One region of the Geobacter grbiciae genome, then DNA from elsewhere that is predicted to be linked to it. Evidence: riboswitches for the same ligand, from Rfam matches in the RefSeq annotation. Region 1 holds a riboswitch; the other holds the start of a gene.
The links. A riboswitch is a leader RNA that binds a small molecule or an ion and turns the genes downstream of it on or off. The one in region 1 is predicted to bind molybdenum cofactor.
Positions count from the first base shown of each region.

Region 2: another riboswitch for molybdenum cofactor. It lies ahead of KJB29_RS04120 (ferredoxin); the one in region 1 lies ahead of KJB29_RS13005 (porin).

Region 1 is NZ_JAHDIW010000010.1:133,566-148,212, forward strand. It holds gene KJB29_RS12990 (aldehyde ferredoxin oxidoreductase family protein) at 1-745, shown strand, start outside; gene KJB29_RS12995 (MoaD/ThiS family protein) at 821-1,045, shown strand; gene KJB29_RS13000 (HesA/MoeB/ThiF family protein) at 1,047-1,889, shown strand; molybdenum cofactor riboswitch at 1,999-2,119, shown strand; gene KJB29_RS13005 (porin) at 2,240-3,514, shown strand; gene KJB29_RS13010 (ABC transporter substrate-binding protein) at 3,676-4,485, shown strand; gene KJB29_RS13015 (ABC transporter permease) at 4,531-5,217, shown strand; gene KJB29_RS13020 (energy-coupling factor ABC transporter ATP-binding protein) at 5,224-5,967, shown strand; gene KJB29_RS13025 (molybdopterin molybdotransferase MoeA) at 5,922-7,139, shown strand; gene moaC (cyclic pyranopterin monophosphate synthase MoaC) at 7,154-7,636, shown strand; gene KJB29_RS13035 (MogA/MoaB family molybdenum cofactor biosynthesis protein) at 7,633-8,124, shown strand; gene pta (phosphate acetyltransferase) at 8,243-9,244, shown strand; gene KJB29_RS13045 (acetate kinase) at 9,395-10,660, opposite strand; gene KJB29_RS13050 (DUF362 domain-containing protein) at 10,925-11,095, shown strand; gene KJB29_RS13055 (DUF3426 domain-containing protein) at 11,213-12,718, opposite strand; gene KJB29_RS13060 (DUF1573 domain-containing protein) at 12,914-13,609, shown strand; gene KJB29_RS13065 (MBL fold metallo-hydrolase) at 13,619-14,467, opposite strand; tRNA gene KJB29_RS13070 (tRNA-Arg) at 14,609-14,647, shown strand, end outside.
Region 2 is NZ_JAHDIW010000002.1:162,966-174,690, reverse strand. It holds gene KJB29_RS04170 (hypothetical protein) at 1-501, opposite strand, end outside; gene KJB29_RS04165 (major coat protein) at 574-786, opposite strand; gene KJB29_RS04160 (hypothetical protein) at 1,063-1,332, opposite strand; gene KJB29_RS04155 (replication initiation factor domain-containing protein) at 1,348-2,322, opposite strand; gene trsS (radical SAM (seleno)protein TrsS) at 2,498-3,895, opposite strand; gene trsM (DVU_1556 family methyltransferase) at 3,914-4,600, opposite strand; gene KJB29_RS04140 (DVU_1557 family redox protein) at 4,624-5,106, opposite strand; gene KJB29_RS04135 (molybdopterin molybdotransferase MoeA) at 5,149-6,453, opposite strand; gene KJB29_RS04130 (4Fe-4S dicluster domain-containing protein) at 6,563-7,099, opposite strand; gene KJB29_RS04125 (aldehyde ferredoxin oxidoreductase C-terminal domain-containing protein) at 7,086-9,056, opposite strand; gene KJB29_RS04120 (ferredoxin) at 9,090-9,272, opposite strand; molybdenum cofactor riboswitch at 9,407-9,526, opposite strand; molybdenum cofactor riboswitch at 9,634-9,753, opposite strand; gene KJB29_RS04115 (DVU_1555 family C-GCAxxG-C-C protein) at 9,954-10,409, shown strand; gene KJB29_RS04110 (DVU_1553 family AMP-dependent CoA ligase) at 10,459-11,725, shown strand, end outside.

The DNA.
Region 1 (14,647 bases):
CTGCGTTGACAACCTGGATGATATTGCCAGGGCCGACAACCTCATGGACGACATCGGCATCGACTCCATCGAGACCGCCGTCATGTTCGGCGTTGCCATGGAGGCGGGCATTCTCCCCTTCGGCGACGGTAAAGGGATCATCCGGCTGCTCGAAGAAGAAATCGCCAAGGGTACCGCGCTGGGCCGCATCCTCGGCGGCGGAGCGGGCTCCGTGGGCAAGGCCTACGGCGTCACCCGGGTACCGGTGGTTAAGAACCAGGGGATTCCGGCCTACGACCCCCGGTCGGTGAAGGGGATCGGCATCACCTACGCCACCAGCACCATGGGGGCCGACCACACCGCCGGCTACACCATCGCCACCAACATCCTCAACGTGGGGGGGTTCGTGGACCCGCTGAAGAAGGACGGCCAGGTGGAGCTTTCCCGCAACCTCCAGATCGCCACGGCAGCGGTGGATTCCACGGGGATGTGCATCTTCGTCGCCTTCCCGGCCCTTGATATCCCCGAGTGCCTGCCGGCCTTGATCGACATGATCAACGCCCGTTTCGGCATCAGCCTCACCGGCGACGACGTGACCAACCTGGGGAAATATATCCTGAAGACCGAGCGGCAGTTCAACATCGCGGCCGGATTTACCAGTGAGCACGACCGCCTGCCGGAGTTCTTCAAGACCGAGCCGGTGGCGCCCCACAACGCCGTCTGGGATTTCAGCGACGCCGAGATCGACGAATTCTGGAACTTCTGAAACGCCGGCGCGGACACCTCCCGTGTCCGCGCCCTTTACCAAGGCAAGGCCAAGGGGCCGTGGGGGAGAAGCGCAATGGAGATCACCGTAAAACTGTTCGCCATGTTCCGTGTCGGGCGTTTCGCCGCGGGCACCTATAAATACCGGGATGGGATTACCCCGGCGGACATCGCCGGCGAACTGAAGATCCCGGAAAAGGACGTGGGCATCGTCCTGGTCAACAGCCGGCACGCCAAACTGGACCATCGGCTGTTCGAGGGGGATACCCTGTCGCTGTTCCCCCTCGTGGGAGGGGGGTAAGATGGAGCTGTACGACTTCATCACGGCAGCGGCGCCAGGGGGCCTTTTCCCCTGGACTGCCCAGGTGGAGGCCGCCGAGCGGTTCGGCCTCACCCTCGGCCGTGTGGAAGAGGCGGCCCTCGAACGGGGCATCATGCCGGCTCGCTACCAGCGCAACCGCCGGACCATCACCGTCGACAACCAGCTCCGCCTCTGCCGTAGCTGTGCGGTCATCATCGGCAGCGGCGGCCTCGGAGGGTACCTGATCGAGGAACTGGCCCGCCTCGGGGTGGGAAACCTCGTGGTAGTGGACCCCGACATCTTCGAGGAGCACAACCTGAACCGCCAGATCCTTTCCTCCCCTGCCCTTCTCGGAAAGCCGAAAGCAGCGGTCGCGGCGGCCCGCGTGGCCGAGGTCAACCCGGCGGTCGTCGTCACCCCCCTTCAGATTGCGTTCTCCCGCGAAAACGGCCAGGGGATACTGGCGGGGTCCGACGTGGTGATGGACGGCCTGGACAGCATCGCCACACGCCTTGAACTGGCGGAATGCTGCCGAGGGCTTTCCATTCCCCTCGTGCATGGCGCCATCGGCGGCTGGTACGGGCAGGTGGCCTCCCAGCTTCCCGGGGACGACATCGCCCCATCCCTCTTCGGCAACTGGTCGGAGCCGAAGGGGGTTGAATCGCAGCTCGGCAACCCCTCCTTCACCCCGGCGGTGGTGGCAAGCCTCCAGGTGGCCGAAGCCTGCAAGATCCTCTTGGGTGAGGGGGAATCGCTCCGCCACCGGATGATCTACGTGAACCTCCTCCACATGGAATTCGACGAGGTGCTGCTCGAACCGTCACGGACCGCGGTGGGGGAATGAGCCGTTATAACGTCTGGACACTCCTTCCATTTGGTGATAATCAGCATATTTCATTTTATCAGTTGACACGAATTACTTAATCTGGTACCTTAATACCAGTTTTTAAAAATACTAGTTTTTTCTCCGATCCGTCATACCTACCAGGCGCAAAGCCTCACGGTATGCGGTCAACGGGTTCCGCTGGAAACGGCGGTGCCTCCCTTTTGGAAAGGAGAACTCTTTATTCCCCTTCGTGGGGTATGGGGCCTCTTTCCGTTTGGAGAGAGGCCCTTTTTGTTGTGCACCGGCAGGCATGCCCTGTACCGGCATGGTGAGCGCGGCTCATTACTATCAACCCCCAGGAGGAACACATGAAACACAGAAACATCGCAGCAGTTTCAGCCATTCTTGCGGCCACTGTGGCCTGCACAACCACGGAGGCCAAAACCTTGGAGGACATCCTCAAAGAAAAGGGTGTCATCACCGAAGCCGATTACAAGGAAGTGACCAAGAGCAAAGCGTTCGATTACAAGGTTGGAAACGGCTTCACCCTCACCTCCCCGGACGAGAAGTTTCAGCTTACCCTCGGTGGTCGGCTCCAGACCCGCTACACCTTCACCGACCTGGAGGAAAACAGTGCCTCGAAACCGGACACCAGCAAGTGGGAGGCTAAACGGATCAAATTCTGGCTGAAAGGCTACGCCTTTACCAAGGACCTGACCTACCTCTACCAGGTGGATTTCGCCAACAGCGGCTCCTCCAAAATGCTCGAGCACGCCTACATGAACTACCGGCTTATCGACGAAGTGCAACTCCTTGCCGGCCAGACGAAGGTTCCCTTCGGCCGCCAGTGGCTGAACTCCTCCGGAAGCCAGCAGTTTGTGGACCGCTCCATGGCCTCCGACATGTTCCGTCCGGGCTACGACGTGGGGGCGAAGCTCCACGGCGACATCATGAAGGGACTCGCCACCTATGAGTTCGGTGTCTACGGTGGCGCTGGCCAGAGCACCGTCCGCAGCTCCAACGACAACGCCATCGCCGCCCGGGCCACCATCAACCCCTTCGGCAAAATGGCTTACTCCGAGGGCGATCTGGACCAGAGCGCCAAACCGCTTCTCTCCGTTGGCGGTAACTACTACCGGAACACGATGGCGGCTACATACAAGGCTGCGTCGGGAACCACTCCCGCTTCCACCACCCTCGAAACCAACAACATCACCCTGGCCGGCACCAGCGGCTGGCTCGGCAAGGGCTTGGGCACCTTCACCACCAATGAGAAGATCGACGTCAACACCTGGGGCGTGGACGCCGCCTTCAAGTGGCTCGGCGCCTCGGCCCAGGCCGAATACCTGATAGGTCAGGCCGACGGCCAGACCAGCAACAAGACCCTGAGGGCCCACGGCTTCTATGCCCAGGCGGGCTACTGCATCATTCCGAAGACCCTGGAAGTGGCCTTCCGCTACTCCTACGTGGACCCCAACCGTGACAAGGCCAACGACCTGATCACTGACACCCAGGGGGCGGTTTCGTACTACTTCAGTAAGCACAACCTGAAGCTCCAGGCCGACGTCACCAACACCCACAACCAGGGGACGGGGAAGACCGACGACAAGCAGTACCGGCTCCAGGCCCAGATCATCTTCTAGTACCGGCGCAGGATGCGGCGGAAACAGGGCCACCCGCCGCATCCTTACCCGGAAGAAATGGGATCGAGATTCAACGGCTTCAAATGCAGGGAAAAATGATATAGTAACCCCAAAATGACACCTCATTCCGCCAACCATAACCACACGCACAAGGAGATTGTATGAATTCGCTGCGCGGCATTATCCTTACCCTCGTTGCCTTGGTAGTCCTCTGCGGCGCCGCCTCGGCCGAAGAGCGCCTCAAGATGTCCACTACCACCTCCACCCAGGACTCGGGGCTGCTGAAGGTGCTCCTCCCCCCCTTCGAGAAAAAGAACAACTGCAAGGTTGACGTAATTGCCGTGGGGACGGGGCAGGCCCTGAAACTGGGTGAAGCCGGCGACGTGGACGTGGTCTTCGTTCACGCCCGCAAACTGGAGGACAAGTTCGTGGCCGACGGCTTCGGCGTGAACCGCAAGGATGTCATGTATAATGACTTCGTCATCATCGGTCCCAAGAACGACCCGGCCGGCATCGCCAAGGCGAAGACCGCCGCCGAAGCCCTGAAGCTGATCGCCGCCAAGCAGGCCACCTTCGTCTCCCGGGGCGACAAATCCGGCACCCACATGAAGGAACTGGAGATCTGGAAGGCCGCCGGCACCGACCCCAGGGGGAGCTGGTACGTGGAGGCGGGCCAGGGGATGGGGCCGGTCATCACCATGGCCACCGAGCGGCGCGGCTACACCCTCGCCGACCGGGGTACCTATAACGCCTTCAAGGGGCAGAAGACCGACCTCGCCATCGTCTTCCAAGGGGAGAAGGGGCTCTTCAACCCCTACGGAATCATCGCCGTGAACCCGAAAAAATTCCCCCATGTGAAGTATGACCTGGCCATGAAATTCATCGACTACGTCACCGGCCCCGAAGGGCTGAAGATCATCTCCGGCTACAAGGCCCACGGCGAGCCGGTGTTCTTTATCTACAGGAAGTAGTTTTTCTTCTGGATTCTGACTCCTGAATTCTGTGATAGTGCACAAATGGACTTTTTCTCCGAATCTCTCAGAACCGCTCTGGAACTGATCACCTCCCGGGACCCTGACGTGGTGAGCGCGGTAACCGTTTCGGTGGTGGTGTCGCTCTGGTCGACCCTCTTCGCTTCCCTGGCCGGCGTACCGGCCGGGGTGGCGGTGGCGGTGACGGAGTTCACCGGCAAGCGGGCCGTAGTGACGCTTCTCAACACCCTCATGGCCCTGCCGACGGTGGTGGTGGGCCTTTTCGTCTACAGCCTCATCAGCCGCCAGGGACCGCTGGGAGGGTTCGGAATCCTTTTCACCCCCTGGGCCATGGTGGTGGGCCAGACGCTCCTGGCGATCCCCATCGTGGCCAACCTGACCATGAGCGCCATCAAAGGGGCCGACCCACGCATCGTTCCCACGGCCCTCACCCTGGGGGCCGGACCATTCGAGAGCATCCGCCGGCTGGTGGTGGAGATGCGTTTCGGGATCATGGCGGCGGTGATCGCCGGTTTCGGCCGGGTCATCGCCGAGGTGGGGGTCGCCATGATGCTCGGCGGCAACATCCGGGGGTACACCCGCACCATGACCACCGCCATCGCCATGGAGACCGGCAAGGGGGAATTCGCCCTGGGGCTTGCCCTGGGGCTCATCCTCATGACAGTGGCCCTGATGATCAACATGGCCCTCAACGCCCTGCAGCAGAGGTAACCCTTCGTGAGCATCCGCTACCGGCTTGACAGCATCCAGACCTCTTACGACTCCCGGACCGTCCTGGACATCGGCCAGCTCACCCTCCGTGCGGGCCGCCTCTACATCCTCACCGGCGCCAACGGAGCGGGAAAAAGCACCTTCCTCTCCCATCTGGCCCTTCTCACGGCGCCGACATCAGGCGAGATCGTCTTCGAGGGGGAGACGGTGCACTGGAGCAACAGCGCCCTCCAGCGCCAACGGCGTGACGTGACCCTCGTCCACCAGTCCCCCTATCTCTTCACCGGCAGCGTCGCCGCCAACGTGGCCTACGGCCTGAAGCTGCGCGGCGTCCACGGCGACGGCCTGAAGCAGCGGGTCGAGGAGGCGCTGGCACTTGTGGGTCTTGCCGGCTTCGGGCACCGCCGCTCCCGGGAGCTGTCCGGCGGCGAGGCCCAGCGGGTGGCCCTGGCCCGGGCACTGGCCCTTGAGACTAAGGTGCTCCTCCTGGATGAGCCCCTCGCCAACGTGGACCGCAACACGAGTGACCTGCTGGAGAACATCATATCCGCACTCCCCGCGCGGGGGACCACCGTTGTCATGACCACCCACGACCCTGAGCATCTGGAGCGCCTGAAGGGCGAACGCATCCACCTGGCAGCGGGCCGTCTCGTCGCACCGCAATCGTTCAGCACCACATCTGTCGAGGAAGGAGAAATCCAACCGTGCCGTCTTTCACCGAAGCCCGCAACATCATTCTCGATCGCGTAACCCCACTCGGCATCGAGCGGGTGGGGATTCTGGAGGCCGCAGGCCGCGTCCTGGCCGAGGAGGTGGTGGCCCCCTGGGAGATGCCCCTCTGCGACAACTCCGCCATGGACGGCTTTGCCGTGCGAGCCGCCGACTGCGCAGCCATCCCGGCAACCCTGAAGGTGACCGGCTATATCCCGGCCGGCGGCGAGGTGACCGGAGCAGTGGAGCCCGGCTGCGCCATCCGGATCATGACCGGTGCTCCCCTCCCCCCCGGCTGCGACGCCGTGGTCCCCGTGGAGGAGACCGAGGACAACGGCGCTGCCATTCGGGTCGTTGCGCCCGTGAAGGAACGCCAGCACATCCGCTTCAAGGGCGAGGACGTGGCCACCGGTGAGACCGTCATTCCGGCGGGCACCCTTATCCAGCCCCCCGAGGTCAGCATGCTCGCCTCCTTCGGCAAGGCCCTGGTGCCGGTCTTCCGCAAGGCCCGCGTCGCCATCCTCTCCACCGGCGACGAGCTGATCGAGCTGGGCGAGCCGCCGGTGCCGGGCAAGATCATCAACTCCAACACCCTGTCGCTGGCGGCGGCGGTGCGCCAGTGCGGCGCAGAGCCGATCGTCATCGGCATCGCCCGGGACAACCGGGAAAATCACCGGGAAATGCTCGCCGAAGGGCTGAAGGCCGACGCCCTCATCACCTCCGCCGGAGTTTCCGCCGGCGACCGGGACCTGGTCCGGGACGTCCTGGCGGAGATGGGTGTAGAGCAGATCTTCTGGAAGGTGGACATGAAACCCGGCGGCCCCACGGCTTTTGGGATGCACGGGGCGAAGCCGGTTTTCTCGCTTCCCGGCAATCCGGTCTCCACCATGGTCACCTTCGAGCTCTTTGCCCGTCCGGCCCTGCTGCGGATGATGGGGTACCGGCGCGTGGTGCGCCCTTTTGTCAAGGCCATCCTCCGGGAAGACGCGAAGAAGAAACCGGGCAAGGTCAACTTCCTCCGGGTCCAGGTGACGGTGCAGGAAGGGCGCTTCGTGGCCTCTACCGCAGGCGACCAGCACACCGGAATCCTCAGGACCATGGTCAGGGCCAACGGCCTGGCGCTGCTCCCCCTGGAAGCGTCCATCGTCCACGCCGGGAGCGAGGTGGACCTGATGCTCCTGAGGGACGATGTGACCATGCTGGAACGCTAAGGGAGATTACCGATATGTCCTTCAATCACTTCGACGACCAGGGCCGGGCCATCATGGTGGACGTGAGCGGAAAACAACCGACCCTCCGCACCGCAACCGCCGCCGCCACGGTGGCCATGAAGCCCGAGACGCTGGCAGACCTCCTGGCCGGACGGACCACCAAAGGGGATGTCCTGGGCGTGGCGCGACTGGCGGGCATCGCCGCCGCCAAGAAGACCCCGGAACTGATCCCCCTCTCCCACCCGCTGGCCATCCACCATGCCGCGGTTGACTTCGAGACCGAACCGGAGACCGGGACCATCACAGTGAAGGCAACGGTACGGGCCTTCGAGCGGACCGGCGTGGAGATGGAGGCCATGACCTCGGCGGCGGTGGCGGCCCTCACCATCTATGACATGTGCAAGGGAGCCGACAAGGGGATCACCATCGGCGATATCCGCCTTCTCTTCAAGGAGGGGGGGAAGAGCGGCACCTGGCAGCGGGAGGAACCGGCATGAGAGCGGCAATTCTCACCTTGAGCGACAAGGGTTCCCGGGGAGAGCGGGCAGACGCCAGCGGCCCGGCCCTCTCTGCCTGGCTGGCGGAACGGGGGGTCGAGACCGCCCATACGGAGATCATCCCCGACGAGGCGGATCTCATCACGGACAGGCTCAGCCAGTGGGCGGATTCGGGCCTCTACGACCTGATACTCACCACCGGCGGCACCGGGGTATCTCCCCGCGACGTCACCCCCGATGCCACCATGAAGGCCCTGGACCGGGTGATCCCCGGCTTCGGCGAGGTGATGCGGATGAGGAGCCACGAAAAGACCCCCCACGCCATGATCTCCCGGGCCGTGGCCGGCATCCGGGGAGAGGCCCTTATCATCAACCTCCCCGGCAGCCCCAGGGGGGCCATCGAGAACCTGGAGGCGGTCTGGCCGGCGGTACCCCACGCCGTGGAGAAGATCCAGGGGGACACCCGCGACTGTGCCCCCACCCCCTGAACGGCAAACGCCCTCCACCCTTCTAAACCCGGCCCAGGCCGGGTTTTTTGTTGACCAGCTTCCCCGCATGGACTATAAACTAGAATTCCGTTTGAATTTAGACCAAGGAGGATCGACCATGGGCCTGATGGACCAAATCAAGGCTAAAGCCCGGAACAAGCTGCAGACCATCGTACTCCCGGAGAGCTACGACGACCGGATGTACGCCGCTGCCCAACAGATCGTCGAACAGGGTTTGGCAAGGGTAGTCATGCTCGGCAACGCAGACGCCATCACGAAGAAAGCCACCGGCCTCGGCGCCGACATCTCCAAGGTCGAACTGATTGATCCGGCTTCCTCCCCAAAGCTCAACGACTATGCCGACGCCCTCGTGGAACTGCGCAAGAGCAAGGGACTCTCGAAGGAAGAGGCTCTGAAGCTTCTCACCGCCGCCGACAACCTCTACTATGCCGGCATGATGGTCCGGCAGGGGGACGCGGGAGGCGAAGTAGCCGGCGCCACCGGCACCACCGGCGACGTCCTCCGGGCAGCTTTTCAGACCGTTGGGCCGGCCCCGGGAATCAAGACGGTATCCTCCTTCTTCTTCATGGTAACCAAAACCCCGAGCTTCGGCGAAAACGGAATCATCTTCTTCGCCGACTGCGCCGTAAACCCCAATCCCGATGCCCAGGCCCTGGCCGACATCGCCGTGGCCACGGCCAGAAACTGCAAGGCATTCCTCGACGTGGACGCCCGGGTGGCCATGCTCTCCTTCTCCACCAAGGGGAGCGCCAGCCACACCGACGTGGACAAGGTCCTCAAGGCCATGGAACTGGCCAAGGGCATCGACCCCACGCTCCAGATCGACGGCGAACTCCAGGCCGACGCGGCGCTCCTCCCCAAGGTGGGTGAGCGCAAGGCCCCTGGCAGTGCGGTGGCCGGCAAGGCCAACGTCCTCGTCTTCCCTGACCTGGACGCCGGCAACATCGCCTACAAGCTCGTGGAGCGCGTCGCAGGCGCAGAAGCCATCGGCCCCATCATCCAGGGACTCGCCAAGCCGGTTAACGACCTCTCCCGCGGCTGTTCCGTGGATGACATCGTCAACGTTGCGGCAATCACGGCAGTTCAGGCACAAGGCTAGCCCGCAGAGAGATTCTGAGCCGAAAATGAAAAACGGCCGCCAGGCACGATGCCCGGCGGCCGTTTTTTCGTTGAAGTCCGCATAACACAGAAAGGCCGCCATGGAAACCCACGGCGGCCTTTTTCCAGACAGGGTCAGTTCACCTGTTTGCTAGGACCGAACGAAGTCCTGCCGCGCAAACGAGTAGTCAAAGTTCATGTGGTCGGTGTAGGTGCCATCGAGTATGGCAACCACGTCCTCGGTAAAGACAAGCTCCTCGTCGGTGGGAATGACGAAGACCTTGATGGGGGAGTCATCGGTGGTAATGAGCGTCTCCCGTTTTCTGGTCATGGCGCTTTTGTTCCGCTCACGGTCCAGTTTGATCCCGATACCTTCGAGCCCTTCAATGGTCTTCTCCCTGATGGGCCACCCCATCTCACCGACGCCGGCTGTGAAAACCACCGCATCGAGACGGCCGAGCACCGCCATGTAGGTGCCGATATACTTCTTAAGGCGGTACGCTTCGATCTCAAGGGCAACCTTGCAGCGATGATCGCCATTATTGGCGTTCTCGATCACATCGCGGCGGTCGGTGAAGCGCCCGGTCACGCCCAGCACCCCGCTCTTTTTGTTGAGAATGCTGTCGATTTCCTTGGCGGAAAGGTTTTCCTTCTGCATCATGAAGGCAGGAATAGCCGGATCGATATCGCCGCACCGGGTGCCCATAACCGCCCCTTCGAGCGGCGTGAGCCCCATGCTGGTATCGATGGACACCCCTCCCCTGATGGCACAGTGGGAAACACCGTTGCCGATATGCATGGTGATGATGTTGCAATCCGAAGGTTTTTTGCCAAGCAGGACAGCGGCCCGCTTCGACACGAAGAGGTGAGAGGTCCCGTGGAAACCGTAGCGGCGGACGCCATATTTCTCATACCACTCGTAGGGAAGCGGGTAGAGATAGGCATGCTCGGGCATTGTCTGGTGGAAAGCCGTATCGAAAATGGCAACGTGCGGCACTAAAGGGAGGACGGCCTGGGCCGCCTCGATACCGGCGATGTTCGGCGGGTTATGGAGGGGTGCCAGGTGCTGAACATCCTTGACGGCATCAAGCACCTTCTCGTCAATGAGAACCGAGCGGGTGAACATTTCTCCACCGTGGACAACACGGTGGCCAACCGCGGAAATCTCATTGATATCCTTGAGGACACCGTGCTCCCCATCAACGAGGGTCCTGATAATCAGATCGATGGCCACCTTGTGGTCGGGGCACTCATATTCCTTCCGGTAGGTTTCACGGCCCGGAACCTCGTGCATGATGAACGAGTCGCCGATAATGACCCGCTCCACCATACCCTTGGCGACGACCTCTTTCTTTTCCCAGTCGAACAACTGGTATTTCACCGAGGAGCTGCCGCAGTTGAGGGCGAGAATTACCATCACATCCTCCTAAATTGAGTAAAAATAAAAAACGTTAAACAGTAATAAAACGTGGAATATCAGGATAATTTCAAATACCGCAAGTCGCAAGCCCCAAAAAATAAAACTGTTTTTTATATATACAACACAGGTGGCTCAAATTCAAGTTTTTTTGTGAACTCCAACTCTGGGGCAGCACCTTTCTGCTGGACTTCAGGAACCCGCCGTGCTATGTTTACGGATAATTTGGCTCAGACCAAAAACCTTTATAAGGAGGTAGGACCAGTGGCTCACGTTATTTCTGATGACTGTACTAACTGCGGTTCCTGTGTCGATTCCTGCCCGGTGAACGCCATCGCCCCGGCCGGTGACAAGCACAAAATTGACGGCGACACCTGCATCGACTGTGGTGCCTGTGTCGACACCTGCCCGACCAGCGCCATCAGCGCTGCTTAATTCGTCAGGTTTCAGCATGCGAAGCCGGTCCGAGCAATCGGAACCGGCTTCTTTTTTTGCGCGTCCATAAAAAAAGGCCGGAACGAATCCGGCCTTCAATCAATTATTTCTCGAACGCTACTGGCTTGCCACTGTCGAACCGACCACCTCTACAGCGTAATCGACAACATCCTTCGGGATTTTGGCAATCACGATAACAAAAGGTATCCGCTTGCCCGCCTGGACGCCAAGGTTCGCGAGAGAATCGCCGAACTGGTTTCCCATGGCCGCTTCAATCCGCGCGAACGGAAGTGTTTTTATCTGCTCGTCGGTGAGATTGTTGCCGCAATAGGCAACCTTCTGCACCACCGCCTGACCACCTGCCGCCAACAGCGCGCCGCGAACCTGAATGGCAGCCCGGGGCTTGCGGTAATTATTCACCGCCTCCCCACGGATGACAAACACCTCTCCAGCCTCGGAATTGACAAGATAGGTGCCGCCAACCTTATCGAGGGAAATCACCCCCTCCTCGCGACCCTCCACACCAAACCACTCGGCAAGAAAACCGACACCCAGCCTGTTGAGGAGCTCCGGCCCCTCTTTGAAAAAATAAAATCCGAAGCCGGCAAGGGCGACGATCACGAGAACTGAAAACGCAATGACAACGGACGGCAAGAACGATCTCCCTTTACGGCGCGATGCAATGCTCAGGGGTGGAGCTTCGCCCTCGGCCGCCGCCGCAGGGAGGATGGGTGGTATCTCTGTTACCGGGAGTTCCTCGCCCGCGGGTTTGCCCATAGGCGCACTTTCCGGTTCTGAAGCGGCAGAAACTGAAAACAGGTTTTCACCGCCACTGACTGACTCCGCTTCAGCATCCTCAATCCCGAAATCTATTTCGCCAAAGTCAACATCACCGGTCGCTGACTCTTCCGCTTCGGCATTTTCTCCGTAAACAGCCGCGTCAGCCTCTTCGAACTCGAAAGAGATCTCCTCTTCTTCCGATCCTTCGACGCCAGAAGCAGACGCACCGGTCGCTGCGGCAAAAGCCTCGGGGCTCACCTCGCCAAAACTGATCTCTTCCTCTTCGATGGTGCCGCTCCCTGCCCGCTCTTCTCCCCCCTCGGACATGGCCGAATCGGAGGCTAGAAAGCCCGCCTCACCAGAGATGGCGGCAGCAGCAGAATCATCCTTCTCGAACTCGAAGCCGCCGAACGCCTCTTCCGGACGAGTGTTCTCCTCGAAATCCGCCATCGGCTTTTCCGGCTCTGCGGGCTCGATGCCGACTGAATACCCCTCCCGATCTTCGGATGATTCTGCAACGACCGATGGCGAAAACTCTTCCGGGGCACCACTAAAGGGAAACGGTTCTTCAGCAGGGGGAGGCGTTGCTGCTTCCAATGCCTGGTCTGCGGGCATGGCGGTAGCAGTCGCAACCGTCCCGGCACCCGTGGCAAGTTCAGTACCTGCAGTGGGCGAGCCCAGCCCCTGGAGAAGAACATCAAGATCACTTTCCTCGACTGGTGCCTCTTTCTTCACCACGAAAATGTGCTTGCACTTTGAGCACCGGACCTTGATCCCGGCATCACTGACTTTTGAATCGTCGAGCCTGAATCTGGCTTTGCACTGTGCACACTGTATAATCATCTGTCACTCCGCAGGTGGAAAGTACCTGTCAATGGGCAAACCTACACAAAGGCGTGATTTTCGGCATTTTCTATAGCAGAGAAAAGGACTTAGGTCAAATCATTATGGTCACCACATCCCCTTTGTGCTATATACGTGAAGAGTATGAATCCAGGCTTCCCGTTAAGCCAATCCCCTTCGGGCAAGGAGCAAACGATGATCCGCCACCCTCTTCACACCCTTACAGTTGTTGCATTCCTGATCCTGACATTGTCTCTTCCGGCATTTGCCGCCCCGGTTCTGGAAGTTGACAGGCCGGTTTTCGATTTCGGCTCCATATCACAGGGCAAAAAGCTCGAGCACGTCTTCAAGCTCATGAACAAGGGAGATTCCCCCCTCACCATCAACAGAACGAAGACGTCATGTGGCTGTACTGTTGCAAATGTTTCAACAAAGACCATTGCCCCGGGGAAAAGCGCGGATCTAAAAATATCCTTTGACTCGGCAAATTTCGGCGGCAAGGTAACCAAGACGATTACCGTTGAAAGCAATGACCCTGCTTCGCCCACCACAACCCTTACCATCAAGGGAAACATCAACGAAGAACTGGTGGTGACCCCACGCCAGATAAATCTTGGGCAGACCAAGGCGGGAAGCAGCAAGGAAGCCTCCGTTGCCCTGGAAAATCATGGCGAAAGGACCGTCAAGATACTCTCGGTCACCACTCCCATGCCCCAGGTAAAGGCAACCATTAAGAAACACGCCCTTAAGCCGGGAGAAAGGACCCAGCTGTCAGTGACTGTCTCGCCCCGCCCCGAAGACCGCTTCCTGAGCGGGTTCATCATCATTGCCACTGACATCCCGGGCAAACCGGAAATAACGCTTCCCCTCTACGGGTCGGTTGCAAAGTAGCCTGGGGCGTCACTGGTCCCGCAGGTCCTGGTAGGCCCTATCAAGATTCACATCCAGGAAGGCCTTATATCCCGGCATCCCTTCATGGGCGGGCAGCCTGAAGAGCTTCTTTGTCTCGGCCAGGGTCTTGCCTGCCTCCATATGGCGCAGGACCTCTGTCAGGAAATCCTTGAAGAAGAGCCGGAAGCGCCTGAGGCCTGACCGGTCTGTCACCTGGCCGAGCCCCGGGACCACGTATTGCGCCCCCACGGCCTCCAAGGTCTCCAGGGTGATCACCCAGTCCCGCATATGTCCTTCGCCCATATAGCCCACCACGTCGTTGTAAAAGAGATCCGAGGCAAAGAGAATCCCTTCGTTGGGGAGAAAGAGAAACACGTCCCCCTCGGTGTGGCCGAAGTCGGCACTACTGAGGACAATGGTGGTGTTGCTCCTGAGAAGGGTCAGCCCCTTCTCGAAAAAGGTAACGGGGTTGCGCAGCGGCCGGGTTTCAGCCTTCAGCGCCTGCCATGTCTGCCATGACGTGATAATTTCGACATTGGCGGGGAAATCGAAATCAACGTAGTTGAAACCCTTATGGTGATGGGTGAGGATGACCGAGCGCAACGGGAGCGGGGTAATCTCGGCGATATCGGCAATGAGTTCCTTTATCCCTTCGGGAACAAAGTGGGCGCCGGCAAGGATAACCTGATGGGGGGTGATGATGATGAGGGCATTGCTTGCCGCCTTTCCCTCCGGAAGGGCAATGGCGGCGAACACCCCCTCGTCGACCAGCTTTATCTCATAGTTTGCGGCTATTGCGGGCCGACCGAGTAAACCCAGGAGCACCGTAAGGGTCAGAGAGAGAAGAAGCTTTTTCATGGACCTCACACCCGTTTTTTCTGACCAGTGTAACAAAAGAGGCCACAAAATGACAGCGTTGCTCAGGCATCGACTAATTTGAGGCGAACGAAACTTTTTCTTGAGAATTTTAGCGCTGTAGTGTATCAATGGAAATTCCACGGGCGGTTAGCTCAGCTGGATAGAGCGCAGGCCTCCGAA
Region 2 (11,725 bases), on a different contig from region 1:
CTTACCCGCAGCAGTAGGATAATAATTACCAGACGATACATAAATGGTAGACCCCACAACAGAGGAAGGACTGGCCCAATTTGTCGAAGTTTCAGAAATATAGTCAGAACGAACAGAAGCAGCATAAAGCTTAGGATAACGAGACGGATTAGCTTTTACAACAGAGGCAACAGCAGACTGAGATATTGTAGCGGTAACATTACGAGTAATAGTATTGACAGTAGAGGCACCTAGAGCGATATAAGAGATAGTCATATCGCGCGCGATAGTACCAGACGGCGTAACTTTAGTGCCAGAAGCAACACGAGAACCGCCATTCTCACGGTAATAACGCTTTGCATAGACATAAGCACCACCAACGATAACAGATGACGCCAAAGCAGCAGCAGCCACACTAATAGTAATAGGGTCAACTATAGCAACAGCGTTTTTTGTGTCATAAACAAGAAACGTACAGAGAGCAACCAACGAAACAGCAATTAAGCGCAGACCTTTAAACATGCCACCACCCCCCCCCCCCGTCAGATACAAAAAAAAAGGGGGCCGAAGCCCCCTTAAAACCGCAGGGCGGTTTTACTTGGTGAAACGCTTGTACAGCTTCCACCCGATACCAGCGGCAAGAACAATGCCAGCGATAGGCATTGCCGCAGCAATAGCGGGGGTCAGTTCACCAGTTACAGCAGTACCAACGGCGGTGAAGTCAAGAACAGGAGTTGCAAGAGCGGCAGAGGCAGAAGCAGCAACGGCAACGGCAGAACCAACGACAGCAAGGAACTTTTTCGACATGATGAAACCTCCAATGTGAGTTTTAGCCCCTGTGGGGCGTGATAGCCTGACGGCCCGGAACCGTCAGGATACAAGATTTTTGAACATGAGCCAAACACGATTCAAGCCATAGGCAAAGAGCCAGACACCCATACCGATTGAAAGAGCAGCAAAGAAGTCTGCATTCATATACTTACCCCTTCCACGTAACGGCAAAAATCAGAGCACAGATGAAACCGGAGACAACAGCAGCACCAGAGTTTATTGCATCAATGACTGGCTGTAGCTGCTCCGGAGTCATGCAACGGCCTTTTTATCGACGGGAACAGCCTGAACGAAGTACAGCGAAGTACGCTCTTGAAACTTAGACACATTGACCTCAATTTCAACCATCTTTCCACAGAGCGACTTTACATAGCCAACCTGCTCCTGTTTCAGGCCAATGCGGCGAACTTCGGGATAGTCGAGGCCAAACTCGAAGACAATCAAGTTGTGAAAAACAACACCATCTTTCTTCCCGTGCTTTTCGTGAACTTCAAGACACAGACCAGTAATTTTTGCAATCATAATAAAGCCCCTTTCTTAGTGGCATAATGGAGCAGGGTTGTACCCATGCTCAAACATATCGTTGTAATCGGTTTCGCAGCAATCTATCAGTAAAGCTTCATGCTTGAGCTTGAAGGCGGCTTCTTCTATCGCTTCTTCGAAGACAGTGTCGAAGCCACTCACGGCAATCCGAAGAACTTTCATTGCTGCGGCAGCGCCGAGACAGTACCGGAACAGGTTTCCAAGGTCGGGATTTTTCCGCACCAACTTGGGGCGCTTATCATCAAACCTCGAAAACATGGCAAGCCAGAGAGGACAAGCGACAGACTTCTTTTTATTGTGACGCGTCTTTGCCACTGACTCAGCAGATGAAGCAACGTAGAACATAGGGCGGATATAGGAAGCGAAGAGGGAAGCCAGAGAAGCGACCAGGCCAATACCTTCCGCATATTTCAAAAGTTGCGAGTAGGCGACTTTTGCAACGTCCCCCCTAAGTTGCAGTTCAAAACGGGTCCAATCGGCGTACCCCTCCCGCTGTCCCGGAGCAATGCCTTGCTCACTGGCTTTATCGTATATTCGAAGTCGGGCGTCACTTTTGGGAGAACCGACATAGAGAGTCTGGCCCGGAGCCTCCCGAGTAAACCCCACAAATCCAGTGATATGCCGTGCCGTTCCGCCGAATGCACCCCGTAGAAGACACCCCCGGACATCCTCAACAGTGTAAGCACCGTCAAAGGAATCAAAGGCGATATCAAGGCGGGTCACTTTCGCATGGTCGGGGAGGGACAGGACGTCAAACATATCGCAGCCACGGCCAGAGAGTTGGACATGGACATCGGGGCGGTCAGGGGAATAAAGAACGGTACAACCGGGGGCAACGTAGGAAAAGAGATAGCCATAAAGACCTTTCTCTTTTGACTTAAGGTCGAAACCGTGAAGGAGTTTGAACGCTTCCGGCAGATGACCGTAAGGGAGCGTGAAGGAGAGAAAATCAACTTGATACCCGTTCACCGAACACCCCCGAGAGAGGGAGCAACGGCACCGGAGAAGCAGCAAACAAAACACCGTTCAGGCGAGGATGAACAACCGAAACAAGACGGAAAAGGCCGGAAAACCGCCGTATGGCGTACTTTACATAATATATCTTATGGGACGTAAACCATGAGGTAATTGCCGCCGTGCCAGGTCATCGGCGGTAAAGGCTCCTTCCGTCCCTGCTGGTCAGGTTATAGGCACAGAATGGCACCAGCAGGCCATCGGGAGACACAACCGATATGCAGCACCCCCTGAGGCGCTCCAGATCCAGGTTTTCCGCATCCTGAAATGCCATGGCAGAGATGGTGAAACTCCTGGTGGCGACATCCCTGAGAAAGCTATCCAGATCAATGGCCCCTTCGACCCGGACCGGGTTTGATCTGCCCGACTCACAACAATCGGTCTGCTCCGATTCTCTGGGATTGCCGCAGCATGATGCGGCTGAGGGAAGCTTCCAGCGGCGCGACACGGTATCCACGGTCCTCCTGATTCCCCCGCTGCCACAGTTGGTCGTGCAGCAGGAATCGCCCCCCATCGCCCCGAGGGAGCGCAGCCCGCCGTCGGCCGAGTAGAGATATGTGGCGTGAAAGGAACAGTGGGCATGTTCCCCGCCGGGAGGAGAGAAATCGGCTAGCCTGAGCAGTCCGTCGGTCTGCTCTTCGAGACACCCCATCAGTTCGGGTAAAGTGAAGCGGTTGCCGCAGCCCTGCTCAGGGAAACGGCCAAAATAGCTGACAGGCTGGAAGTGAATCCCCCGCACGATTGGGGCCAATTGAAGGGCCTGCCGCACGATGGCGCCGACGGCATGGCTGTTCACTCCGCTCACGATTGTCGGGACCAGGATCACGCCGAGGCCGGCCTCGCCGGCATGCCTGACGGCCCGGAGCTTCTGCTCCAGAAGCGGACTTCCCCTCAAGGTGCGGTAGATGCCGTCGTCGACCCCGTCGAACTGGAGAAAGACTGCCGAAAGCCCCGCCGACCGCAACCGGGCGGCATAATTCCCGTCGGCGGCAAGGCGCAGGCCGTTGGTATTGAGCTGGATAAAGGAAAAACCGATCCGCCGCGCCGCTGCCACGATCTCCGGCAGATCGTCCCGCAGTGTGGGCTCTCCGCCGGACAACTGGAGATTGCACGGCCCAGCCGCTGCCATGGCCCGTTCTAGCAGCCAGGTGATCCTGTCCAGGGAGGTATCCACGGAATCCTTTCGGCCGGAATCGGCAAAACAGACGGCGCACTGCAGGTTGCACCGGTCAGTCACCTCCAGTAGCACCGAACAGGGCATCTGTGCATGGGCACTGCAGAGGCCGCAGTCGAACGGGCACCCCTGCTCGACGGTCCCGTAGCAGAGCTCGGGGTGGACGGGCGGCTTCGGTCTCCGCCACTCGGCCAGTGACGGCTTTCCGCGCCAGATAAGGGTCCTGAACGAACCGTGCTCGTCGCACTCCTTGACCTGGAAGACCTCGTCACCCAGCACTTGTCGTGTCGCCGCTATCCTTTTCAGGCAGACGGGGCAGATGCTTTCGGTTTCACCCAGATTCACTGTTTCCATGACACTATCCTTTATCTGTTACGGAAGCGGGTCTTCAGCCTTTCGGGCCACCATGAGGAAATAGCCGAGGCCCCCACGGGCCGCCTCCCCTTTCCTCTCCGTACCACCCTTCCACGCATCCGGCAGGCATTCGCCGGCCAGGATCATGCGGACCGCGAATTCCTTCAGCAAACGGTCGTGGGTTTCCCACCGAAGGAGAGTGAAGCCATTGCCGGCCACCGCGTCAAGGAGTTTCTCGCGGGTGAGAAGCCCACCGGCCTGTTCTGCCCCATTGTCTCCAGCCGTGCTGAAAACGTCGCTCACTACCAGATACCCGCCGTCCTTCACGACCCGCGCAAACTCCCGGAGGGGAGCCGACCGGTCAGGGAGGACGGAAAGGACGCATTCACACAGAAGGAGATCGACGGTGGCGCTCCGGAGGGGGATCGTTGCAGCCTCCCCCCGGATAAGGCGGGCCGTTTCGAGGCGGGGGGCGGTACCCCCGAGAAGGGGCTCCGACGGGTCGAGCCCCACCAGGCGGCGGAAACCGGTCCGTTCCAGGTGATACAGGGTTCCGCCGGCACCGCAGCCGACATCGGCAATCAGGGAATCGGCGGAAAGGTTGCAGACCTCCAGTGCCCGGTCTGTAAGCGCGGTCCCCCCTGGCCGTAGGCACGGACCCACGGTGCGACAGAGCTCCAACCAGTTGAGTGCGGTACCGTTCATCGGTTCACCGTGCCGCCGGAAAGTTACTTGTCTTCCAGCGCCTGTTCTGCCGCGGCCAGCTTCCCGGTTGCCAACTCCTCAGTGACAAGGATGAAGCCGCACCCGGAGCAGGCCGGAAGAGTGATGGGAAATATGGACTGCATGTACTGGAGCCTGACAGTTTGCTCCTCCAGGGGGGCCTGGCACTGATTGCAGAGCCATTCGCTGCCGCTGCCGGATTTTACCCACTCCTGCGTGCTCCCGCTGGACTTCATCGCCATCCGGTGGGAATACGCGGTGACCAGCCGATAGTCATCACCGGTCCGGACATACTCTGCCCAGTAGGTGACCGCTTTGGGGCGATGGAAGGCGAGAAAATGGCCGGTGGCAGAGTTGAGCAGCTTCCTGCTGGTGGTCTCGGCATGAAGGATGACCTTCTGCGCATCCTCCCTCAGGATCGAGCGGTCCTCCATGAGACGCTCGACCTCCCCGGGTATCTGCAAACTGATCTGCTCATACGCGTTCATCTGGCGGTCCCCCATCCTGTCGCATGATATCTGCCCCCTTCCCTAACGGGTTGCCACCCGCACCCTTCTCTCGAAGGTCTCCCCCTCTTCCGACACACGGTCATCAGGTACGCAACCGGCAGTGAGGTTCGGTTCTTCCAGCAGGACCAGGTCACCGCGCAGCAGATGTACCTCCACCTCTTCCCCTGCCGCCACCACCGACGGTCCTTCGGGGAGGATGACAATGGCATTGGCCCGTTGGATGGTACTCAGCCGGCACGCCTTGTGGTTTCCGACCGTGGTGGCCATGTAGCGGCCGTTCTCCGCTTCTACCCGGACCGACTGGCAATGGACCCGGCCGGGCTCCTTGCGGATATCTTCCCGCAGCCGTGCCTTGAGGTTCGGCCTGACCGTCCGGCGATGCCCCATCAGCCTGAGCAGCCCCGGTCTGACGAATTCCTCGAACGTGACCATGGTCGACAACGGATTGCCGGGAAGGGAGAAGACCGGGATCCCGTCCTTCATGCCGAAGGCCTTGGGTCCGCCCGACTTCATGTCAATCTTTCCGAGCATCTGCCTGACCCCCACCTCAACCAGCACATCCCGCACGAGGTCCCGGGCTCCTGCCGAGACGCCGGCCGTAGTGATCAGCGCATCGGCCTTCAGTCCCGTCTGAAGCTGCTCTTTCAGGCTTTCCCGGTTGTCACGACCTATGCAGAGGAGAATCGGCTCGGCGCCGATCTCCCTGAGAGCCGCAGCCAGATACTGGGCATTGCTGTTGATGATGCGTCCGTTTGACGGATGCTCTCCCAGTTCGATCAACTCATCGCCGGTGGAGAGCACCGCCACCCGCGCCTTCCGGTAGACCGGCACCACCGCTTGGCCGAATGAGGCCAGCAAGCCTATCTCCTGCGCCTGAATGACCGTCCCCTCCGTCAGCACCAGGTCGCCGCCTGTCAGATCCTCACCCCGGAAGCGGATATGCTGCCGGCGACGGACCGGCGCCATGACCGTCACCATGCCGTCCGTCTCCAGGGTATCCTCCCCCGGCACCACCGCATCGCAGTTGTGGGGGACAGGTGCACCGGTCATGATCCGGACGGCGCACCCCCCCAGAACCGGCTCCGACACATTGCATCCGGCCGGAATAAAGCCGGTAATCCGTAGGGTGGTCCCCTCGCCCGTGCAGTCCGCACTTCTTAGGGCGAATCCGTCCCTCGCCGAATTGTCGAAAAGCGGCAAATCCCACGGTGCCGCCACATCCCTGGCCAGGACCCTCCCCAGGGCGGACTGCAGGTCGACACGCTCCACTCCGAGCGGAGTTATGTTATCAAGAATAATCCGGAGGGTTTCCTCTGAGTCTGGCATCTCACCTTCTCCACAATCCGTTCAGCTTCCATGATGGACGCATGTTGTGGTCCCCCCGGCAGGGCCGGGGGGACTATCATGCTACCCGTTCTTGCGCCCGGAAGTAGTATCACTTCTTCGACATTCGGGCAACCGTATCCATTACCTTGTCGAAACCATGTTTTCGCACCAGCGATTCCAGACCGACCTCCATCTCGGTCACCGTCGTTTGTATATCCTTCTCATCCACTTCCACTTCCCGTTCTTCGTAGACCAGGGCATCGACCAGGCACCACTTGACACATACCGGCTCGTCTTCGCCGTCGCACATGTCGCATTTCAGGGGCAGACCCGAATCCGGTTCCTTGAAGAGGTCCCGGGAGGGGCAGGCGGCACGGCAGGAGTCGCACTCGTTGTATTCCTTGCCGTCGATGATGTACTTGTTCCGCCCCATGCACTCGGATTCGGTGTACTCGCCGGCAAAGACCGGCATCCAGATGTCCTCGAGACGGTTGGTGATGACCTGGATGCGCGACCGTGCCGGGTTGTTGCTGCTGTACGGCGGAACCGCGTGGAAGGCGGAGCACATGATTTCGCAGGTCCGGCAGCCGTTGCACTTGTCGGCATCAACCGTGATCGTCCTGACTTTCCGTTTAATTTTGGCCATTTTTCAAGATCCCCCTCTTTTCCAGGTCGTCGGCGACATAGCCCAGGTCCAGTTCTTCCAGCTTTTCCCGTGTGGGAATGCCGTCGTGGTTCCATCCCTTGTACGTGTAATAGGTGGAAAGAAGCTGCTCTTCCAGTTCGGGGAAGCGTTTCTTCCAGTGGTCAGCGGGCGGCTTTTCGTCAACTCTCCTGATACCCAGCCTGTTGTTGTAGGCTCGGTGCAGGTTCCGGCTCCTGTTGGCAATCTGCTTCAGCCCTGACTCGTCCAGATCCAGGCCGGTAGCCGCGGAGATTATTTTCGGGTAGTTGTGGATGTGATAGGGCGGCTTCAGGCAGAAGGACGACATGCCGCAGCACATCCCCACGGCGTCATCGATGTTGTGCATCATCTCCATCCAGTCCACGATTTCAGAGCACATGTCCGGTGTCGGGAAGTAGGGAATCGACTTCTCCCCCCTCAGTTCCCAGTCCAGCACGATCTGCTTGAACTTTTCGTCGGGAATCTGGGGCCAGTCGCGGACGAATTCCTCCCGCTGCTCCATGGTTGGGAAGGCCGATTGGGGCCACTGTCCTTCCATCTGGGTGATGCTGATCTTCTCGTTGGTGGAATACATGAGGAAATAGAGCGGATCCAGGGTCCCGAGCTTGACCGGGAGCTGCTCGTGCTTCTTGATGGTGTTGTGATCGAAGGCTTCCGCACCGTTGCCGATCTTGCGGGCTGCGAAATAGACGCCGTCGGCCAGGATATCGCCAATCCCCTCACGACGTGCGACCCGGTCGAGGAGCCAGAAGAATCTCCCTTCCTTGTCGGACGGACACCCCTTGAAGTCCTTGTCAGTGAGAATGCCGGCTTCATAGAGCTCAACGGCAAAGGCAAGAATCTGGGGCGTCGAGAAGGAATCAACCCCGTACTCGGTGGCGCGCTGGAGGATCTTCCAGGAGAAATCAAGGTCATCCACATAAGCCGCCATGGCATAGGTGAGCTTGCCGAAGCATTTCGCCATATACCGTGGGGTATCCTTGTGGGAAATAAGCGCCCCGCAATGGGTCGGACAGTTGTAACAGCTGATCAGACGCTTTACTGCGCCATGCTGTGACTTTGACCATGACTCGTCGATCTCTTCGGTCCAGAAGTCCCTTCTCCGGGTCCGGGCATTGCCCCAGGCGAAGTTCTCCGTATGCCATTTTTCATCGGTATGGAGCATCTCCTGGGGCGACCCGATGCCGGAAAGGATGGTCATGACGTCCTTAATGGGGTTGGCCCATCGGTACTTGATATAATCCGTCACCCCCTGCAACTCTTTCATGAACTCTTCCGGCCGGGCAAGGAAGACATCGCCGGTGCCGCGGACAGCCACGGCCTTGATCTTCTTGTCGCCCATGATCGCGCCGCCGCCGAGTCGGCTGGCGCTTGAGCGGGATTGCTCAATGGAAGCCGTAAAGACCCGGTTCTCACCGGCGATACCGATGGCAGCCACCTGGGCTTTCGGATCGTTCAGCTCCTTCCGGATGAGTTCCTGGGTCTCAACCGCCCCCCTCCCCTTCAGATGCGACGCATCACGCAGCTCCACCTTGTTATTGGAGACGTACAGATAGACCCAGTCGGGCGACTTGTTCTTGAAGATGATCTTGTCGTAGCCGGCATACTTCAGCTCGGCCGCGAAAAACCCCCCCATCATCGGATAGGCCAGCGTGCCCGATTGGGGCGAAATGAAAGAAACAACGGTGCGGTTGGCGCTAAACACCGGCGTGCCGTTCAGCAGGCCGGTACTAAATACCAGCAGATTTTCGGGATCGAATGCCCTGGTTTCCGGCGGTACCCTGTCCCAGTGGAGCTTGACGCTTGTTCCCAACCCCCCGAGATGGAGCTCCATCAGCCTGGGATCGGTTGCGACCCGTTCGATGTTCCCCTTCGCCAGGTCGACTTCCAGATAATATCCTGCCTCTGCGTATCTCATTTTTCCTCCTTTTTCCCGATGTACACCCTGTGTCTAATTTTCTATGCGGAGGCAGGTCTGTAGCGAATGCTGGCAGAATCCCCCGCACGCTTCCCCGATGCAGGCCCCGGGACGTCCCAGATGCTCTCTCATCACCTCGGGTTCCAGCGCCACCCGTTCGATAGTTCCCGTTGCCAGATTGATTTCCAGATAACATCCGACCTCTTCGTATTTCATATCCTCCTCCTCTCACCACTTGTTGTCGTAATCCGGCATCATCACACCGGACACGTTGGTACGCGGTCTATCCCGCAAAAAAAACAAAAGGGGCGCTCTCTGGATAGAAAGGCCCCTGAACGTCGCGGACATACCTCCGCGTCGCTGGGTCCCCTTTGCATAAGGAAGGCAACGCCGTTTCCAGCGATACCCATAGGCCGGACCGCCCTGGGGATGTTCCCTTTAGGCGCCGCGGCTCGGAGACGGTTTTAAATTTTTTCAAGTCCCGCTTCCCGCCGACAGCCCGCACTAGAGCCTCGGAGGGAAAAAACAAAAGGGGCGCTCTCCTGGATAGAAAGGCCCCTGAACGTCGCGGACATACCTCCGCGTCGCTGGGTCCCCTTTGCATAAGGAAGGCAACGCCGTTTCCAGCGATACCCATAGGCCGGACCGCCCTGGGGATGTTCCCTTTAGGCGCCGCAGCTCGGAGACGGTTTTAAATTTTCGCGGTGCAAAGCATCTGCCGCACCCTGTTACTACAACTCCACCATAAGCTCACGCTTATTTGCGTAAATTAGTACTACATTACTATTTTACTTGTCAAACAAAAAATTCTCGCTTAGTGTGCAAATATCTGTAAGGTGCCTTGTCTGCCCAAGAATGACAACAGGCCAAAAAAAGATTCACCTGGAGAACAACACCATGAACGACCAGTCAGTGAACACGATCACCTTCGATGGCCCCTATCTCGACATTTTGCTCATGAAGCATCAAGGGCTCTGTTGCAGCCAGATCGTGGTCAAGCTGGTGTTGCGCGACCTGGGTCGAGACAACCCGGACCTGGTCAGGTCGATGGCGGCCCTCTGCAACGGTTTTTACGCCGGCGTCACCTGCGGGGTGCTCACCGGTGCGTCATGCGCGTTGTCACTGGCACTGGATGGTTCGAGGGAGCGGGAGAGGCAGGACTCGGAGTTTCCCCTGCTGCTGGCTGAATTGTGGGACTGGTTCTCGGTCAAGGCTGAAAAAGAGTACGGCGGGATCAACTGCGACGAGATCCTGAAGGCGAGCCCCGACAAGCGGGCCTGCTCGGACCTGCTGCTGGCAACCATGGAGAAACTCCAGTCGATACTGGCGACCGTGGGCGGTACAGGTCAATGACCACTCCGTTACCACCTGTGAAACAAGCATGGAAGAAAGGGGTGCCGCGATGAATAGGACGCCGCTGGAGGGGTGGATACGGGACAAGCTGCTTCTGCCCGGCACGCAGGCACTAACGCGGAGCGACCTTGAGACGTTTCAAGTACGAAAACTGCGGGAGGTGGTCACCTATGCCCAGACAAAGAGCCCCTTCTACCGGAACCTTCTCGCCGAAGTCGATGACCTGGACGTGAAGGATCTGCAGGCATTCAGCCGCCTCCCCTTCACGACGCCGGACGACGTGAGAACCCAGGGGATGCGGATGCTCTGCACCTCCCAGGACGAAATCGAACGGGTGGTCACCCTGCAAACCTCAGGGACCAGCGGCGAGGCAAAGCGGATATTTTTCACGGCAGAAGACCTGGAGCTGACGGTCGATTTCTTCCATCACGGCATGGCGACCATGGTCGCTGCCGGGGCAACCGTCATCATCTTTCTGCCCGGCGAACGACCCGACAGCGTTGGTGACCTGCTGGCGCGGGGATTGAGACGGCTGGGGGTGAGGCCGGTAACCTTTGGCCCGGTACGGGACCCGATAGCGGCACGGGCGGAGATTATGCGCCACCCCTCCCCTTGCCTGGTGGGGATACCGACCCAGATTCTTTCTCTGGCCCGTGGTGAGGGTGGCGAGGCGATTCCACGGGGCTGGGTGGAGAGCGTCCTTCTTTCAACGGACTACGTGCCCACGGCGATCGTGGAGGAACTGAAGCAGAACTGGGGCTGCCGGGTCTTCACCCACTACGGCATGACGGAAACCGGGCTGGGGGGAGGCGTGGAGTGTGAGGCAAGGGACGGCTACCATCTGCGCGAGGCCGACCTGTATACGGAAATCGTCGACCCGGCCACAGGCCGGCCGGTAGCCGATGGCGAGTTCGGGGAAGTGGTCTTCACGACCCTCACCCGAAGCGGGATGCCGCTCGTGAGGTACCGGACCGGGGATCTGGCGAGGATGATGCCGGAATCCTGCCCCTGCGGCACGGTGCTGAAACGTCTCGGGAGGGTGCAGGGACGAATCGGGGCGACCGTGAGGCTCAGGGATGGGGCAAGCATCGCCATGGCAACTCTGGACGAGGCGTTGTTTCCGATTCCCGGACTGCTGAACTTTACGGCCGAAATCGCCGATAACGGCGGCCGGGATCAACTCAACCTCTGTCTCCAGGCATGCGAGGGGCAGGAAGAACAGGTCGCCAGGGGGGCCGTTGCCGCCCTTGTGCGCGCCGAATCAAGCGATCCCCTGTTCCGGCAGGGGGGGCTGACGCTGGGGAGCATCACCTTCG